Regions from separate parts of the Streptomyces sp. NPDC047880 genome, predicted to be linked through region 1. Evidence: riboswitches for the same ligand, from Rfam matches in the RefSeq annotation. Region 1 holds a riboswitch; each other region holds the start of a gene.

Region 1 (4,204 bases):
GCACTCCGCCGAGGACTTCGCGGCCGAGCTGGAGCGTGCCGGCGCCACCCTCGACGCGCACGCCGACCATCCCGGCGTCCGGCTCAGCCTGGAGGTGCCGGCCTCCCGGCTCGCCAAGGGGCTGGGGCTGATCGCCGACGCACTGCGGGCGCCCGCCTTCGCCGACAGCGAGGTCGAGCGGCTGGTGAACAACCGCCTCGACGAGATCCCGCACGAGCTGGCCAACCCCTCCCGGCGTGCCGCGAAGGAGCTCTCCAAGGAGCTGTTCCCGGCGGACTCCCGCATGTCGCGGCCGCGGCAGGGCACCGAGGAGACCGTCGCCGCGATCGACTCCGCGGCCGTACGGGCTTTCTACGAGAAGCACGTCCGTCCCGCCACCGCCACCGCGGTGGTCGTCGGCGACCTCACCGGCATCGACCTCGACGCCCTGCTCGCGGACACGCTGGGCGCCTGGACGGGCTCCCCGGCCGAGCCGCGGCCCGTGCTGCCGGTGACCGCCGACGACACCGGCCGGGTCGTCATCGTGGACCGCCCAGGCGCCGTCCAGACGCAGCTGCTGATCGGCCGGATCGGTCCGGACCGGCACGACCGCGTGTGGCCCGCGCAGGTGCTCGGCACGTACTGCCTGGGCGGCACCCTCACGTCGCGCCTGGACCGCGTCCTGCGCGAGGAGAAGGGCTACACCTATGGCGTCCGGGCGTTCGGCCAGGTCCTCAGGTCCGCCCCGGACGGCACCGGTGCCGCGATGCTCGCCATCAGCGGTTCCGTCGACACGCCCAACACCGGCCCCGCCCTGGAGGACCTCTGGACGGTGCTGCGCACCCTGGCAGCGGAGGGCCTGACCGACGCCGAGCGGGACGTCGCCGTGCAGAACCTGGTCGGCGTGGCGCCGCTGAAGTACGAGACGGCGGCGGCCGTCGCGAGCACGCTGGCCGACCAGGTCGAGCAGCACCTGCCGGACGACTACCAGGCCACGCTGTACCGGCAGCTCGCCGCTACCGGCACCGTGGAGGCCACCGCGGCGGCCGTCAGCGCCTTCCCGGTGGACCGTCTGGTGACCGTCCTCGTCGGTGACGCGGCGCAGATCAAGGCGCCCGTGGAGGCCCTCGGCATCGGCGAAGTCACCGTCGTCACCGCTGAGTAGCCGCACGCGCGTGCAGGGGCCCTGGTTGTCTTCCACGGCACCAGGGCCCCTTTATGCCCGAATTGGTATGGGAGTTGCCTGTCTGCCCTGTGGGATGCGCTACAAAAGCCGGGATCCGTTTGGGAATTGAAAGCGGCGCCGCTTAGCGTCATCCGGGCTGTTCGTCAGGCAGTGCGCCGCGCCCGCGGCACCGGACAGTCATCGCCGAGTCCCCGTACGGCGCGAGCCAGGGGAGCCGGGGACCCACCGCAGTCCCTGGGGTGAATCGGACGCCCGCGCGTACCGCGAGGGAGTCCGTAGGAGACCTTCCTGCTCCGAACCCGTCAGCTAACCCGGTAGGCGAGAGGGAAGGAAAGGATCAGCCACCACATGGCGTTCACTCGCGCCACCGGGAAGCACCGTCGTCCCAGCAGGATCCAGCGCGGCACCGCCCGCGCGGCGGGCGTCGCGGCCCTCGCCACCACCGGCGTGATCGGCACCGTGGCGGCCCCCGCGGCCTTCGCCGCCGAGCCCAGCGCGGAGCAGACGGGTCTCACCCCGGTCGTCACCATGGGCGACACCGTGGCCCAGCAGATCGACGCCCAGGCCGTCGCGCAGCAGCAGGCCGCCGACGAGGCCGCCGCCAAGCAGAAGGCCGAGGAGGCCGCCCGCAAGCGGGCCGCCGAGGTGGCCGAGAAGGCCAAGGAGGCGGCCGAGAAGGCCCGTGCGGCCAAGGAGCGCGCCGCCCGCGAGGCCGAGCGCAAGCGTCTCAACGCCTTCGTGTCCCCGATCTCCGGCTCGTACGTCTCCACCGCCTACAAGGCCAGCAGCGGTCTGTGGTCCTCCGGCAGCCACACCGGCGTGGACTTCCACGCCGCCAGCGGCACCTCCGTCCACGCGGTCGGCATGGGCGAGGTCGTCGAGGCCGGCTGGGGCGGCTCCTACGGCAACAACATCGTGATCAAGATGAACGACGGCACCTACACCCAGTACGGCCACCTGTCGTCCATCAGCGTCTCGGTCGGCCAGAAGGTCACCCCCGGCCAGCAGATCGGCCTGTCCGGTGCGACCGGCAACGTCACCGGCCCGCACCTGCACTTCGAGGCCCGAACGAGCCCCGAGTACGGCTCCGACATCGACCCGGTCGCCTACCTCCGTTCGCACGGCGTCAGCCTCTGACCGGAACCTCATCGCCGTTCCCGAAAGCCCCGGCTCCCCGAGCCGGGGCTTTCGGCGTTTGCGGCCTCCGGACGGCTCCCGGGGCGGTCCTCAGGGATGGCTCCTCGGACGTCCGCTGTCCAAAAAATATCCATGGATTCCCGCTTGCCGTCGGAAATTCCCGCTCATTGCAATAGAGTCACGGAACACGCGCCGCTCGCCGGCGTTTCACGGGGATTAAGCGGAGGTCGGTCATGCGTATTCCCGCGCACTCGGTGTGCACTGCCATCCGGGACGACATCGTCGCGGGGGTCCACGCGCGCGGCAGCCGGCTCACCGAGGAACTCCTCGCACGCCGCTACGGCGTCTCGCGTGTGCCCGTCCGGGAGGCGCTGCGCACACTGGAGGCCGAGGGCTTCGTGGTGACCCGCAGGCACGCGGGTGCATGCGTGGCCGAACCCACCGAGCAGGAGGCTGCCGACCTGCTGGAGATGCGGATGCTCCTGGAGCCGCTCGGCGCGGCCCGGGCCGCCCAGCGCCGTACCGAGGCGCATCTGAAGGTCCTGCGCGGCCTGGTCCGGCTGGGTCAGGACCGGGCCCGCCGCGGCACCGGCGACGACCTGCGCTCCCTGGGCGTGTGGTTCCACGAGACGCTCGCCCAGGCCTCCGGCAGCCCCGCCCTGACGTCGATGCTGACCCAGCTCCGCCACAAGATCGCGTGGATGTACACCGTGGAGGCGCCGCTCAGCCCGGTGGAGTCCTGGACGGAGCACGGCGCGATCGTGGATGCGGTGGCGCGCGGGGACGGCGAGCGCGCGCGGGCGGTCACGGCGCTGCACGCCGAGCGCGCGGCCGGGGCGCACCGCCTGCGTATCGGCTCCGCCGGGGAGCGCGCCGACCGTGTGAGGAACTCGCAACATGCCGTCAACACGGCGAGCCTGCGGCATTAACACGGAAGCCGTATACAAAGAGAGGGTAATTCTCGGGGTTCCTCGGGTGCGCTCGGTTATTCCCGGGCTTCTCGAGGGTTTATTTCGGCTGCCCGGACACGGAATTACTTCTGCCTGTCGACCGGTAATGGCGAAGGGCTCGCCCGGTGAATTCGGACGAGCCCTTCAGTGTGCGCCGGACAGGGCGCCGGGGAAATCACACGGTCTCGGGCAGTTCCTCGAGACCCTCGGAGACCAGCTTCGCCAGCCGGTCGAGGGCGGCGTCCGCGCCCTCGGCGTCGGAGGCGAGGACGATCTCCTCGCCTCCCTGGGCGCCGAGGCCCAGGACGGCCAGCATCGAGGCCGCGTTGACGGGGTTGCCGTCAGCCTTGGCGATCGTCACCGGGACGCCTGCGGCCGTGGCGGCTCGGACGAAGATGGAAGCGGGGCGGGCGTGGAGGCCCTCGGCCCAGCCGACGTTGACGCGGCGCTCAGCCATGTGTTGCTGCCCTTCGGTGTTCAGGGTTGTCTAGACCAGTTTCCCATAACGTGAAGCCACCCGGAGCGGTTCTCTCGGTCCACTCCGCAGGTGCCGTCGGATCGCGGCCTCGACCCGACTGACGCCCTCCACAGACTGCCTCGCGCCGTTGTCAGGCGCTAGCCGTACTCTGGGGCCCATGCAGACCTCGCCGGACCGGCACGAGTATCCCGCCCACTGGGAAGCCGACGTGGTGCTGCGCGACGGAGGCACCGCGCGCATCCGGCCCATCACCGTTGATGACGCCGATCGCCTGGTCAGCTTCTATGAGCAGGTCTCCGACGAGTCGAAGTACTACCGCTTCTTCGCGCCGTACCCGCGCCTGTCCGCCAAGGACGTCCACCGCTTCACGCACCACGACTTTGTGGACCGGGTGGGACTCGCGGCCACGGTCGGCGGCGAGTTCATCGCCACCGTACGCTACGACCGGATCGGCGCGGACGGAACGCCCGCGTC
Region 2 (4,204 bases), on a different contig from region 1:
AGAAGACGGCGACGTCGCCGGCCTTGGCCTCGCCGGTGTCCGTGAGGCGGTCTATCTCGTCGGCGACGAACTGCGCCTCGTCGTGCTCGGTGTCGGCGACGTAGCCGGTGATCCGGGCGCCGGTGCCCGCGTTGGTCCACAGGTTCTTGGGGCGGCGGGACTCGTTGCGCTCGATGACGGCGTTGGCGGCGCTGAGGATCGTCTGTGTGGAGCGGTAGTTCTGCTCGAGCAGGATCGTCGTCGCGTCCGGGTAGTCCTCCTCGAACTGGAGGATGTTGCGGATCGTCGCGCCGCGGAAGGCGTAGATCGACTGGTCGGCGTCACCCACCACGCACAGCTCGGCGGGCGGGATCTCGGCCTCGGGCGGCACGTCGACCGGGTGCTCGGAGGTGCCGACCAGCTCGCGGACCAGGGCGTACTGCGCGTGGTTGGTGTCCTGGTACTCGTCGACCAGGACGTGCCGGAAGCGGCGGCGGTAGTGCTCGGCGACGTCCGGGAAGGCGCGCAGCAGGTTGACCGTCGTCATGATCAGGTCGTCGAAGTCGAGCGCGTTCGCCTCGCGCAGCCGCGACTGGTACATGGCGTAGGCCTGGGCGAGGGTCTTCTCGAAGCCGTCGGTGGCCTGGGCGGCGAAGTCCTCCTCGTCGATCAGCTCGTTCTTCAGGTTGCTGATCTTGGCGCTGAAGGACTTCGGCGGGAAACGCTTGGGGTCGAGGTCCAGGTCGCGGCAGACCAGGGCCATCAGGCGCTTGGAGTCGGCGGCGTCGTAGATCGAGAAGGAGGAGGTGAAGCCGAGCTTCTTGCTCTCCCGTCGCAGGATGCGCACGCACGCGCTGTGGAAGGTCATGACCCACATGGCGTTCGCGCGCGGGCCGACGAGCTGCTCGACACGCTCCTTCATCTCGCCGGCGGCCTTGTTGGTGAACGTGATCGCGAGGATCTGGCCCGGGTGCACGTCCCGCTCGGCGAGCAGGTGGGCGATGCGGTGCGTGAGCACACGGGTCTTGCCGGAGCCGGCGCCGGCCACGATGAGCAGGGGGGAGCCGGAGTGGACGACGGCGGCGCGCTGGTTGTCGTTCAGCCCTTCCAGCAGCGCGGCGGAGTCGATCACCGGGCGGGGGGCGCCGTCGCGGTAGTAGGCGTCCCGGTCCGGGGGCGTGTCGAACTTCCCGCCGAACAGATAGTCCGGGATCGGCTCCGGAACGTGATCGTCCTCGGGCGGCGGCGGGGGCTCGTCGGCCGGGCCCCGCTGGGCCTGGAGGTTCGCCAGGAAGTTGTCGTCAAAGAGGCTGCTCATCGCTCTCCGAGTCTAGGGCGCCCCACTGACAGCCCGCCGCCGCCCTGAGAACATCCCCGCGCGACCGACGGCCGGCCGAGCACCCGGCGGCGCGTTGTCGCCCTCCATGACCGCATGATCACGCCCTGCTACACCCACCCCATATGCGGATCTACAACCATCAATCCCCCTTGATCGCTCACTCTCGGCAACGCCCGGGGATAAGGTCACGAAAATGTATCGGGCATATCACCCATCAACCTTCACAGGGGCCACACGAGTTGGCTACCGTGCGACCAGGCCGCATGACCCCCACCGGCGAACGTCGCCGGGCCGCGCGGCCTCCGCCGAGTCCGGTGTGCCGCAGCGGCAGCCGGAGCCGGGGACCCAACCGTGAACCTGGGGTGAATCGGCCCGACTCCCTGTGCGGAGAGGCCGTAGGGCAAACCTTCCGAACCACCCGCCCGAACCCGACAGCTAACCCGGTAGGCGGAACATGGAAGGAGTCGCCTCCCTTGGCGTCGCACCGCAAGTCGCGTCCTACGGGTACGCGCGTGGCAGGCATACGGACCCCCGCCCTGGCAACGGCGGCCCTCACCTCCGTGGCCCTGCTCTCCCAGTCGGCCAACGCCGCCCCCGCGGCCGACGACAAGCCCAGCCTCGAGGAAATCGAGAAGAAGGTCGACGACCTGTACCGCCAGGCCGAGTCGGCGACCGACAAGTACAACGCGGCCAAGGAGAAGACCGCGAAGCAGCGCAAGCGCGTCGACACCCTCCTCGACGACGTCGCCCAGCGCACCCAGAAGCTCAACGAGGCGCGCGAGGAGCTGGGTTCCTTCGCCTCCGCCCAGTACCGCACCGGCGCCGCCGCCCCGGACACGGCGACGTTCCTGCTGGCGGACACCCCGCAGGACTACTTCGACCAGACCCAGCTGATGGACCGGATGACGGGCCGCCAGAAGGTCGCGGTCGACGATTACGTCACCCAGCAGTCCGAGACGATGAAGAAGCGCCAGGAGGCCACCGAGAGCCTCGAGACGCTCACCGAGTCGCAGGGCGACCTGAAGACGGCCAAGGCCACCGTCCAGCGCAAGCTCGCCGACGCGCGCGAGCTGATGTCGAAGCTGACCGCCGAGGAGAAGGCCCGGCTCGCGGCGATCGAGAAGGCAGAGCGGGAGGAGGCCGCCCGCAAGGCCGACGAGCTGGCCCGGCAGCAGGCCGCGCGGCAGCAGGCGCAGGAGGAGGCCGCCCGGCAGCAGGACGGCGGGACGGCCTCGTCGGGCTCCACTGGATCCACGGGCTCCGGCTCGCCCTCCTCGACGGCCCCGGCCGACTCCTCGTACGCCTCCAAGGCCGACAAGGCGCTGGCCTTCGCCCGCGCCCAGATCGGCAAGCCGTACGTGTGGGGCGCCGTCGGGCCCGGCTCGTACGACTGCTCGGGCCTGACCCAGGCCGCCTGGAAGGCCGCGGGCGTCACCCTGCCGCGCACGACCTACGACCAGGTGAACGCCGGAACCACGGTTCCGCTCTCCCAGGCCCAGCCCGGCGACCTGGTCTTCTTCTACGACGACGTCACCCACGTCGGGATCTACATCGGAAACGGCATGATGATCCACGCCCCGAAGCCCGGGACGTACGTCCGCGAGGAGTCGATCTACTACGACGGCGAGTCGGCGATCCACAGCGTGGTCCGCCCGGCCTGACCGGTCCCGTCACGTCTTCGAGGGGCACGGGCGCACGTTCCTGCGGGGCAAGGTCGCACGTTTTTGAGGGGCACGCGCGCGTGCCCCTCTCTCCTCGCGCGCGCCGCTCTCTAGCATCGGCGCTATGTCCGGTCCCTCCCTGTTCGCCACCTGGTGGTCGACATACGCGCTGGCGACCGGCATCGTGTCGGTCGGCCTGGACTCGGCGGGGTACGCGGTCCTCGCCCGCATCACCCTCGCCCTGGCCTGCGCGGGCTGGCTGGGGGCGGCCGCGGGCCTGGCCCAGCGGGCGCACGGCGAGTGGCGGACGGAGACGCCGGCCGAGCTCACCATGGTGGCGGCGACCGCCGTCCTCGGCACCGGCTTCTTGGCGACCGGACAGCAGACCCTGGCGGCGGCGCTGCTGGCGCTCGCCATGGTGCTCTGGGCGGTGCTGCTCACCACGGAGGCCCAGGGGCGCCGCGGAACGGTGTTCCTGCGCTGCGTGGCCACCGAGGGGCTCGCCGTGCTCGGCGCGACGCTCGCCGCAGCCGACGCGGCGGCCTGGCTCGCCCACGCGGCCCTCGTGCTGTTCTGGCTGGGACTCACGCTCTACGGCTTCGCCCTGTTCCGGTTCCAGCCCCGGCAGGTGGAGGAGGGGCGCGGGGACCAGTGGCTGGCGGCCGGCGCCCTCGCCCTCTCCGCACTCGCCGGGGCGCGTCTCCTCGCCGCCGACAGCCCGCGCCTGTACCTGTGGAACGAGGAGAACGCCGACGTCCTGCGCACGACGACGGTCACGCTGCTCGTGCTCGCACTGGTCGCCTGCGTCGCCCTGCTCCTCGCCGAGCTCTTCTGGCCCCGGCACCGCTACGACGTACGGCGCTGGGCGACCGTGTTCGCCGCGGTCGTGACGGCCGAGGCCGCCCTCGCGGTCGCCGCCGCTCTCGGCGTCCCCTGGCTCGATGTCGCCGGGGAGGTGCTGCTGTGGATCGCGGTGGCCGCCTGGCTCGGGTGCACCGTCTGGGCCCTCGCCTCCGCCCGGCGTTCCCGGATCAGGTCCAGAGCACGGCGATGAAGACGTTCGCCGTGGTCAGCAGACCCACCAGGCCGAAGAGGCCTTTGTCGACCTTCTCGTCGTCCCGCTTCACGTAGACCAGGCCGAGGATCACGATCAGCAGGGCCAGCTTCACGCCGATCTTGATGTTGTTCACGGTCTGGTCGTCGGCCTGGTTGAGGCCGACCAGGA
Region 3 (4,204 bases), on a different contig from region 1:
CGGCCTCGGCCTCGGAGAGCGTCAGCTCCCCGACGCCGACCAGTGCGGGCAGCTGCTCCACCGTCCGTGCGGAAGCGATCGGCGCCGCCACGGTCGGCCGGGCGGCGAGCCAGGCGAGGGCCACGGTGGCGACGGGCACGTCGTGCGCCGCGGCGATCTCGTCGAGGGCGGCGAGCACCCGCCGCCCCCGCTCGGTCTCCAGATGCCTGGCGGCACCGCCCGCCCGCGCGCTCTCCACCGGCGTACCGGGCCGGTACTTGCCCGTGAGGAAACCGGACGCGAGCGCGTAGTACGGAACGGCCGCGAGGCCGGCCCGCTCGGCGAGGTCCTGGAGCTCACCCTCGTAGGTGTCGCGGGAGACCAGGTTGTAGTGCGGCTGGAGGGCGACGTAGCGGGCGAGCCCCTCGCGGTCGGAGAACTCCAGGGACGTCCGCAGCCGCTCGGCGGAGATGTTGGAGGCGGCGATGTGCCGCACCTTCCCCGCCTTCACAAGGGCGTCGAGCGCGCCGATGATCTCCTCGACGGGCACGTCGGGCTGGTCGAAGTGGGTGTAGTAGAGGTCGATGTAGTCGGTGCGCAGGCGCCGCAGGGAGGCGTCGGCGGCGGCCGTGATGTTGGCGGCGGACAGTCCCTGGAACTCGGGGTGCCGGCTGACCTTCGTGGCGACGACGACGTCGGAGCGGTTGCCGCGCGCCTCGAGCCACTTGCCGAGGATGGTCTCGGACTCCCCGCCCCGGTTGCCGTCGGCCCACGCCGAGTAGACGTCGGCGGTGTCCACGAAATTGCCGCCGACGGCGGTGTACGCGTCGAGGACGTCGAAGGACCGGGCCTCGTCCGCGGTCCAGCCGAAGACGTTGCCGCCGAGGGCGAGGGGGAAGACCTCGAGGTCGGAGGAGCCGAGCTTGAGAAGAGAAGTCATGCCCCGTGTCAACGACCGTACGGGAGGACCTCATTCCGCTACGGACGCGAAATTCCCGTGACCACCGCGACCGAAGACCGGCGGCCCTGACGTCGGGGGGTCGTCGTCAGGGCCGCCGGTCTTCGGTCGCGGTGCTTCAACGGATGTGTACCGCTTACGGGTTCAGTCCCTTGCCGCGCAGCCACGCCATCGGGTCGATGCCGCCGGCGGATCCGCCGGAGTGGACTTCGAGGTGCAGGTGCGCCCCGGTGACGTTGCCGGTGGCGCCCACGCGGCCGATCACGTCGCCGGTGCTGACCTTCTGGCCGACGCTGACGCCGATGGAGGACTGGTGCGCGTACCAGATCTCGGTGCCGTCATCGAGGGTGAGGACGGTCTTGTAGCCGTAGGAGCCGTTCCAGCCCGCCTCGGTGATGGTGCCGCTGTGCACGGCCTTGATCGGCGTGCCCGTGGGGGCGGCGAAGTCGAGGCCGGTGTGGTAGCCGGAGGACCAGTAGGCGCCCGCCTGGCCGAACGTCGAGGTGAGGGTGTACGAGGAGGTCGGCAGGGTGAACTGCTTGGCGAGGGCGGCGAGCCGCTCGGCCTCGGCCTTCTTCCTGGCCTCTTCCTCCGCTTTCTTCTTGGCCTCGGCGGCCTTGGCCTTGGCTTCCTCCTCCGCCTTGGCGACGGCTTCCGCCGCGGCCTTCTCGGCGGCGGCCGCGGCGTCCTGGGCGGCCTTGGTCTCGATCTGGTCCTGCTGGTGCTCGACCTGGGCCATGATCCGGGCGCGCAGCGCCTCGCCGGCACCGGAGGCGCCCTTGGCCTGCTCGGTGTCCGCCGTGACGGTGCCGAGGCTGCTGAGCGGGGTGGCGGAACCTTCGGGGGTGTCGTCGTCCGAGATGAGGGAACCCACCGAGGGCAGGTCCGGAACGGAGATGGACACCGGGGGCTTGCCGGTCTGGGCACTGGCCATGCCGCCGGCACCCACAGCGGCTATGACGCCGACGCCCAGGACGGTGGAGCTGCGGGCGAGACCTCCGCCGCGCTGCTTGGTGACGCGATGCCGGCCGCGGACGGGACGGATGGACTCCTCGGTGGGGTTCCACTCCTGGAACGGGCCCTCGTCGGTGCGCTGACCGCCGTAGCCGAAGGTGTCGGTGTCGCGCTTCGGCGCGTACGGGGCCGTGGGGGCAGGCCGGTTGGACGCCACGTGGGCGTACTCCTTTCCTTCCTTCTCGCCTACCGGGTTAGCTGACGGGTTCGGAGCAGGAAGGTCTCCTACGCGCGTATACCTGCCGTGCTTCCACGGTGGTTACGCCCGATTCACCCCAAGTGGTGGTTCCCCGGTTCCCTTTCGGGATTCGGCGCGTGCGCACGGAGCCGCCTTCTGTGACGGCTGGGACGACCGCGCTGCGTTATCGAACGTTAATGGAGGCGCGAGGGGTATTCCAGCGATTCCACTTGATCATTAACCTTTTTCGCGCGGACTTACCTGCCATGACCGACTTAAATCGGGCGAGTTGACCACCATACAAGTGGCCGACGAGGTTTGACGGTGTGTCAGTTGTTATGCGGAACGGGACGGTTCGCTCACCGACCGTAGCGAGTCACCGGGAAAGCACCGAGGGCCGGAATCCTTTGGATTCCGGCCCTCGGCCTTCAGTAGCGGGGACAGGATTTGAACCTGCGACCTCTGGGTTATGAGCCCAGCGAGCTACCGAGCTGCTCCACCCCGCGTCGTTGTGTCACCAGTGTACGCCATCCGCGGGACTGCTCGCGCACACCCTCCCTCCGGCCCGCGCTCAGCGCACCAGGTGGCGGTTCGGGGCCTTGGCCCGCTCCTCGTGTTCCGGGAGCAACAGCACCTCCACTCCCCGCGCCGCCAGGAGGCCGCTGCCGTCGGCGTCCGTCACGAAGGTGTCCGGCTCGCGCCAGGCCGTGACGACCCGCCGTACGCCCGCGTCGAGGATCAGCCGGGCGCAGGGAGCGGGCCGGGAGGCGCGGCGGGCGCACGGCTCGAGGCTGCTGTACACCGTCGCGCCGGGCAGCCGCGGGTCGGCCGGGTCGAGCTTGGCGAGGGCCGCCTCCTCGGCGTGCACCACGGGGTCGCCGCCCTCGCGGGAGTGGCCGCGGGCCAGTTCCGTGCCGTCGGCGGCGACCACGACCGCGCCCACGCTGAACGCCGTGCCCGACGGCGGGCAGCTCTCGGCCAGTTCGCAGGCGAGGGCCAGCCAGTGGTGATCGGCTGCGGCGGGCAGGGAACCGGTGCCCGGGGCGGTCGGTTCGTAGCGCATCAGGACGACGTCCTCGATCTGCCGCGACTCCAGCAGCCGGAGCCGGCCCCCCTGGTAGCCGCCGGGGCCGAAGAGGCGGGGCGCCCGGGGGTCGCCCACGAAGAGCGGGGCGAGGACCAGCTGGAGTTCGTCGGCGAGGCCCTGGGTGAGGAGCTGCGTGTGGATCAGACCGCCGCCCTCGACCATGAGCCGCCGTACACCCCGGACGTCGTGCAGGTGCGTGAGCAGCCGCCGCCAGTCGAGGCCGGCGCCGAGCGGGACGACGTCGGCGGCGAGGCCGAGCGCACGGGCGCGCTCGGCGCCCCGGTCGGTCGTGTAGAGGAGCTTCTCGCCGCCGGTGTGCCAGAAGCGGGCGTCCGGGTCGAGGTCGCCCGAACCGCTGACGGTGACCTTGAGCGGGTACGCGGGCTTGCCCGCGGCCGTGCGGGCGGCCCGGCGCTGCTCCGAGTTCACCAGCAGGCGCGGGTTGTCGGCGCGGATGGTGCCGGCGCCGATCAGGATCGCGTCGACGTCGGCCCGGACCTCGTCGACCCGGTCGAAGTCGGCCGGGCTGGACAGCAGCAGGCGGTCGGGCCCGGTGTCGTCCAGGTAGCCGTCGAGTGAGACGGCGGCGGACAGCAGGACGTACGGGTGAGGCATCGGTGCTCCGCGGCTGGTCGGGACTGCGGGACGGGACAGGGCTTGGTTCAAGTTTGAAACAAACCTACACTGGCGGCATGACGACTCGCTGGCTCACCCCCGAGGAGCAGCGCGCCTGGCGCGCCTACATCGCCGCCTCGCTGCTCCTGGAGGACGCGATCGACCGGCAGCTCCAGCAGGACGCCGGCATGCCACACCTGTACTACTCCATCCTGTCCGTCCTGTCGGAGTCCCCGGAGCGGCGGCTGCGCATGACCGATCTCGCCGAGCGGCTGAAGATCACGCGAAGCCGGCTGACGTACGCGGTCACACGGCTGGAGAAGGACGGCATGCTGCGGCGCGAGGCCTGCCGGTACGACAAGCGCGGCAGTAT
Region 4 (4,204 bases), on a different contig from region 1:
GTCCGGCGACAGCGCGCCCTTGGCCGTCACGTGGTCGCCGGACGACTCCCCACGCAGCCGGCGCCCGATCCACGGCACCAGGAACTCGCGCGCCCAGGCGACGTTGTCCCGCCGCACGTCGAGCGCGCCGCGCGGGGGCAGCGGGGGCCACGCCTGCTCGGGGTCGGCCGGCACGTCGAGGCCGAGCACCTGGCCCGCGCGGAGCGCCACGCGCGTGTGCCCCTCGGGCGACAGGTGCAGCCGGTCGGCGTCCCAGGCCCGGCGGTCCTGCACGCTGCGCAGGGACCACAGGTCGAGCACCGGGCAGCCGTACCGGTCGGCGATGGCCCTCACATGTCCGTTGTACGTGGCGATCTTGCCGCGCAGGTGCTTGAGCACGGGCACGCCACGGGTGTCGAAACCGGTCGTCACCATGACCGTGCCGGACACGGCGGTGAGCTGGGCCAGCGCCCGTTCGAAGCGCTCGGCCACCTCGTCCGGGTCGGTGCCGGGCCGGATGATGTCGTTGCCCCCGGCGCAGAACGAGACGAGGTCCGGGGCCATGTCGACGGCCCGCGGCACCTGGTCCGCCACGATCTGGTCGAGGAGCTTTCCGCGTACGGCGAGATTGGTGTACCGGAAGTCGCCCTCGGGCCTGCGGTCGGCGAGCAGGACGGCGAACCGGTCGGCCCAGCCGACGAACGCCCCGTCGGGGCCGGGATCGCCGACGCCCTCGGTGAAGCTGTCCCCCACCGCCACGTACGACCCGATCACTGCTCTGCTGTCACTCTTCGAATCGTCTGCCACAGCAGCTCATGATTCACCTTCGAATGTGACTTACGCGACCGTAGGAAAGGGTTGACGGGCGGTGAGATAAGCCACTCCTAAAGTGTTCGCCAACTCCGGAATACCCCGCTTGTCAGGGATGTTTCGGGGTGAGCCGCCAGACCCGGAACCCGCTGATCCGGAAATGGCTCCAGACGGCCCGGAAGGCGAAGTGGCCACTCGTGCAGCCCGCGTAGTACGTCGTGAGGTGGTCGTACTCGTCGAGGGACCCGCCGCGCGGGGTCGCGAAAAGGTCGTCCGGGGAGCGGACGTCGTCGCGTTCCAGAAGTTGCCGAGGTCCGAGACCCGGTCGTCGGCCCCGCCCTCGGCGACGGGGTCGCGGTCCAGGCGAGCACGTACTCCGCCCCAACTGCCGTCGCCTGTCGATCCCCTGGGGCGGGCGCCCCCACGCGCACACACCGAAGGCCGGACCCGGGGATCGGGGTCCGGCCTTCGGAGGCGTGTCAGGCAGGTGGTCGTGCGGTGGGTCAGCCGACGGAGACGCCGTGCGAGCGCAGGAAGGCGACCGGGTCCACGTCCGAACCGTAGTCCGGCGTGGTGCGGATCTCGAAGTGCAGGTGCGGTCCGGTGACGTTGCCGGTCGCTCCGGAGAGGCCGACCTGCTGTCCGGCGGTCACGGTCTGACCGGCCGACACGGAGAGCTGGGACAGATGGGCGTACTGGGCGTAGTGGCCGTCGTTCAGCTTGATGACGACCTGGTTGCCGTAGGCGCCGCCCCAGCCGGCGGAGACGACCGTGCCGGCGCCGACGGCCTTGAGGGACGTGCCGGTCGGAACGACGAAGTCGACACCGGTGTGGTAGCCGCTGGACCACATGCTGCCGGACATGTGGTACGGGGTGCCGACAGTGACACCGGCCACCGGCAGGGTGTAGCCACTGGAGTTGCTCTCGGCGGCGGGCTTGGCGGCGGCCGGCTTCGCGGCGCTCTGGGCCTTCGGGGCCGACTCGGCGGCGGAGGGCTTCGGGGCCGAGGCCTTCGGCGCGGAGGGGGCCGAGGCCTTCGGGGCGGTCGCCGCCTTCTTGCCGATCGAGAGCTTCAGGCCCGGGTGGATCAGCGAGGGGTCGGAGCCCACGGCCTCACGGTTGTCCGCGTAGAGCTTCTTCCAACCGCCGCTGACATTCTGCTGGTCGGCGATCCTGGCGAGGTAATCTCCGGCCTTCACGGTGTACGTGTGGGCGCCATGGTTCTTTTCGGCGGCCTTTTTCCCGGTGGCCGGAGCGGACTGCACGGCCTTTTCCGGAGCCGACTGCGGCGTAGCGGCATGGGCGCCGGCGGCCCCCATGAGCGGCAGGGCGAGAGCGGCCCCACCGGTTCCGGCGACGGCGATGGAGCGGGTGAAACGCTGGGTCTTGGGACGGCGGTGCTTACCCTTCGCGGGCATGGCGAATTCCTCTCCGTCGCCTGCGAGGTGAGCTGTCGGGTGCGGGCTGGAGATGCCCGGCCGCGGGGGCGCGGCTGAACCCCAAGCCGTTCCGGGAACCGGAACAGGCGTCTTACCTGTGGGTCCCCCGCTCCTGCCGTGCTTCGGGTCAGTGTGTGCGGGCTCCGGGCGGCGGCAGGATTAGGCGTCCGTCCGGATTGGTGTGGAACGTAAGCGACCGAGACGCAATGGGACAAGCTTGCGGTTGCCGCTGACGACATTTTTCCCGACACGTGGGCACGTGCGCTGTCACCGAGCGTGGATTACCGATCTCCCGCTTTGCTCAATACCCCTGAACAATACGGGGATTACGTGAACATGGCGACAGCGGATCGTCACGAATATGACGATGGTCACGCACCCCGACCCCATCTCCTTTACGATCGGGGCACGTCATGCCTTAGCGGCCGAAATTCCCCATTCGGACAGAACGACTACTTCCGCTTAAGCCGGACGACCGTGGCATCCAGGTCTCCGCGCAGACCGACCCGCAACCCGTGGTGCAGCAGGAGCCCCCCACGGTGAACTTCGCCCGTTTCGAGGCATTCGTACGATGCCTCCGGGTCGAGTCCGCGCAGCCGGAGCGCCGGAACGGACTCGCCGTAGCGCTGCGCCTGGAGCCAGGCGAGGACGACGGTCTCGTCGCCGAGGACGTACTGCACGGCGCTCAGCCCGCCCTGCGGGGGCCGCAGCCGGTACAGGTCGCCGCGCTGCACCAGGGGTCGGATCTCCTTGTACAACCCCACCCACTCGCCCGCCTCGGCGAGTTCCCCGGGCGTCCACTGCGTGAGGTCGCCGCCGACTCCGAGCACCCCGGCCATGGCGCTGACGAACCGGAACCGCAGCGAACTGGCCCGGTGGTTGAGCATGGCGTTCGGGCTGTCCGTGACCCAGGCGGCCATGACCCGGGCCGGATGGATCTGGCTGAAGCCGTGCTGGATGGCGAGCCGGTCGAGGGGGTCGGTGTTGTCGGAGGTCCACACCTGGTCCGTGCGGCTCAGCACACCGAGGTCGATCCGGCCGCCGCCACCCGAGCAGGACTCGAAGGCCACCCCCGGATGGGCGGCCCGCAGCCGGTCCAGCAAGGCGTACAGGCCGTGGACGTGGTCGACCCACAGCCGCTGCGGGTAGGCGTCGTCCGGCCATCCGGCGTCGGTGAAGCAGCGGTTGAAATCCCACTTGACGTAGTCGATCGGCGCACTGGAAAGGAGCCCGTCGAGCTGCTCCCACAGGTACTCCCGGACGTCCTCACGCGCGAGGTTCAGTACGAGCTGATTACGGAATTCCGTCCGCTTTCGTCCTGTTTGGTACTGAACCCAGTCGGGATACGCCCGGTACAGGTCGCTGTCCGGGTTGACCATCTCGGGCTCCACCCAGATCCCGAACTGCATGCCGAGGCTGTGCACGTGGTCGGCGAGCGGCTTCAGTCCGCCCGGGAAACGGCCGGGGTTCGGGGTCCAGTCGCCGAGGCCGGCCCGGTCGCTGGTGCGTGCCCCGAACCAGCCGTCGTCGACCACGAACAGCTCGACACCCATGGCCGCGGCCCGCTCGGCGAGCGCCCGCTGCTGCTCCTCGGAGATGTCGAACTCGGTGGCCTCCCAGGAGTTGAACAGCACCGGCCGGTCCCGCCCGGCGTCCGGGATCACATGGGCCCGCTGGTAGGCGTGCCAGGCGCGGCTCGCCCCGCCGAAGCCGCCGTCGCTGTAGAGCCCGGCGAAGACGGGGGTCGTGTACGACTCGCCCGTGCCGAGCATCAGCAGGCCGGAGTCGTCGTGGCCGGCACCGCCGGTGATCTGCACGCGCGCGTCCGGGAGCTGGGCCACGGCGATGCGCCAGGACCCGGACCAGCCCAGGGCGCAGCTGTAGACCTCGCCGTGCTCCTCGGTGGCCTCGGTGTCGAGGGCGACCCACGGCAGGTGCTGGTGGGAGGTGTGACCACGGCGGCTGCCGATGACCTT

Evidence for each region. A riboswitch is a leader RNA that binds a small molecule or an ion and turns the genes downstream of it on or off. The one in region 1 is predicted to bind cyclic di-AMP.
Region 2: another riboswitch for cyclic di-AMP. It lies ahead of AB0937_RS24035 (NlpC/P60 family protein); the one in region 1 lies ahead of AB0937_RS24435 (M23 family metallopeptidase).
Region 3: another riboswitch for cyclic di-AMP. It lies ahead of AB0937_RS30690 (M23 family metallopeptidase); the one in region 1 lies ahead of AB0937_RS24435 (M23 family metallopeptidase).
Region 4: another riboswitch for cyclic di-AMP. It lies ahead of AB0937_RS18715 (peptidoglycan DD-metalloendopeptidase family protein); the one in region 1 lies ahead of AB0937_RS24435 (M23 family metallopeptidase).

Annotation. Positions count from the first base shown of each region.
Region 1 is NZ_JBEZOK010000017.1:72,571-76,774, reverse strand. Features, by position in the region: gene AB0937_RS24440 (pitrilysin family protein) at 1-1,144, shown strand, start outside; cyclic di-AMP (ydaO/yuaA leader) riboswitch at 1,337-1,501, shown strand; gene AB0937_RS24435 (M23 family metallopeptidase) at 1,514-2,302, shown strand; gene AB0937_RS24430 (GntR family transcriptional regulator) at 2,536-3,231, shown strand; gene AB0937_RS24425 (HPr family phosphocarrier protein) at 3,428-3,709, opposite strand; gene AB0937_RS24420 (GNAT family N-acetyltransferase) at 3,888-4,204, shown strand, end outside.
Region 2 is NZ_JBEZOK010000016.1:188,746-192,949, forward strand. Features, by position in the region: gene pcrA (DNA helicase PcrA) at 1-1,297, opposite strand, end outside; cyclic di-AMP (ydaO/yuaA leader) riboswitch at 1,612-1,783, shown strand; gene AB0937_RS24035 (NlpC/P60 family protein) at 1,792-2,979, shown strand; gene AB0937_RS24040 (hypothetical protein) at 3,104-4,033, shown strand; gene AB0937_RS24045 (hypothetical protein) at 4,011-4,204, opposite strand, start outside.
Region 3 is NZ_JBEZOK010000026.1:21,378-25,581, forward strand. Features, by position in the region: gene AB0937_RS30685 (aldo/keto reductase) at 1-919, opposite strand, end outside; gene AB0937_RS30690 (M23 family metallopeptidase) at 1,074-2,108, opposite strand; cyclic di-AMP (ydaO/yuaA leader) riboswitch at 2,120-2,275, opposite strand; tRNA gene AB0937_RS30695 (tRNA-Met) at 2,562-2,635, opposite strand; gene AB0937_RS30700 (dihydrofolate reductase family protein) at 2,701-3,831, opposite strand; gene AB0937_RS30705 (MarR family transcriptional regulator) at 3,909-4,204, shown strand, end outside.
Region 4 is NZ_JBEZOK010000011.1:107,932-112,135, reverse strand. Features, by position in the region: gene AB0937_RS18725 (SGNH/GDSL hydrolase family protein) at 1-753, opposite strand, end outside; partial or broken gene AB0937_RS18720 (DUF6250 domain-containing protein) at 899-1,140, opposite strand; gene AB0937_RS18715 (peptidoglycan DD-metalloendopeptidase family protein) at 1,293-2,207, opposite strand; cyclic di-AMP (ydaO/yuaA leader) riboswitch at 2,212-2,366, opposite strand; gene AB0937_RS18710 (alpha-galactosidase) at 2,681-4,204, opposite strand, start outside.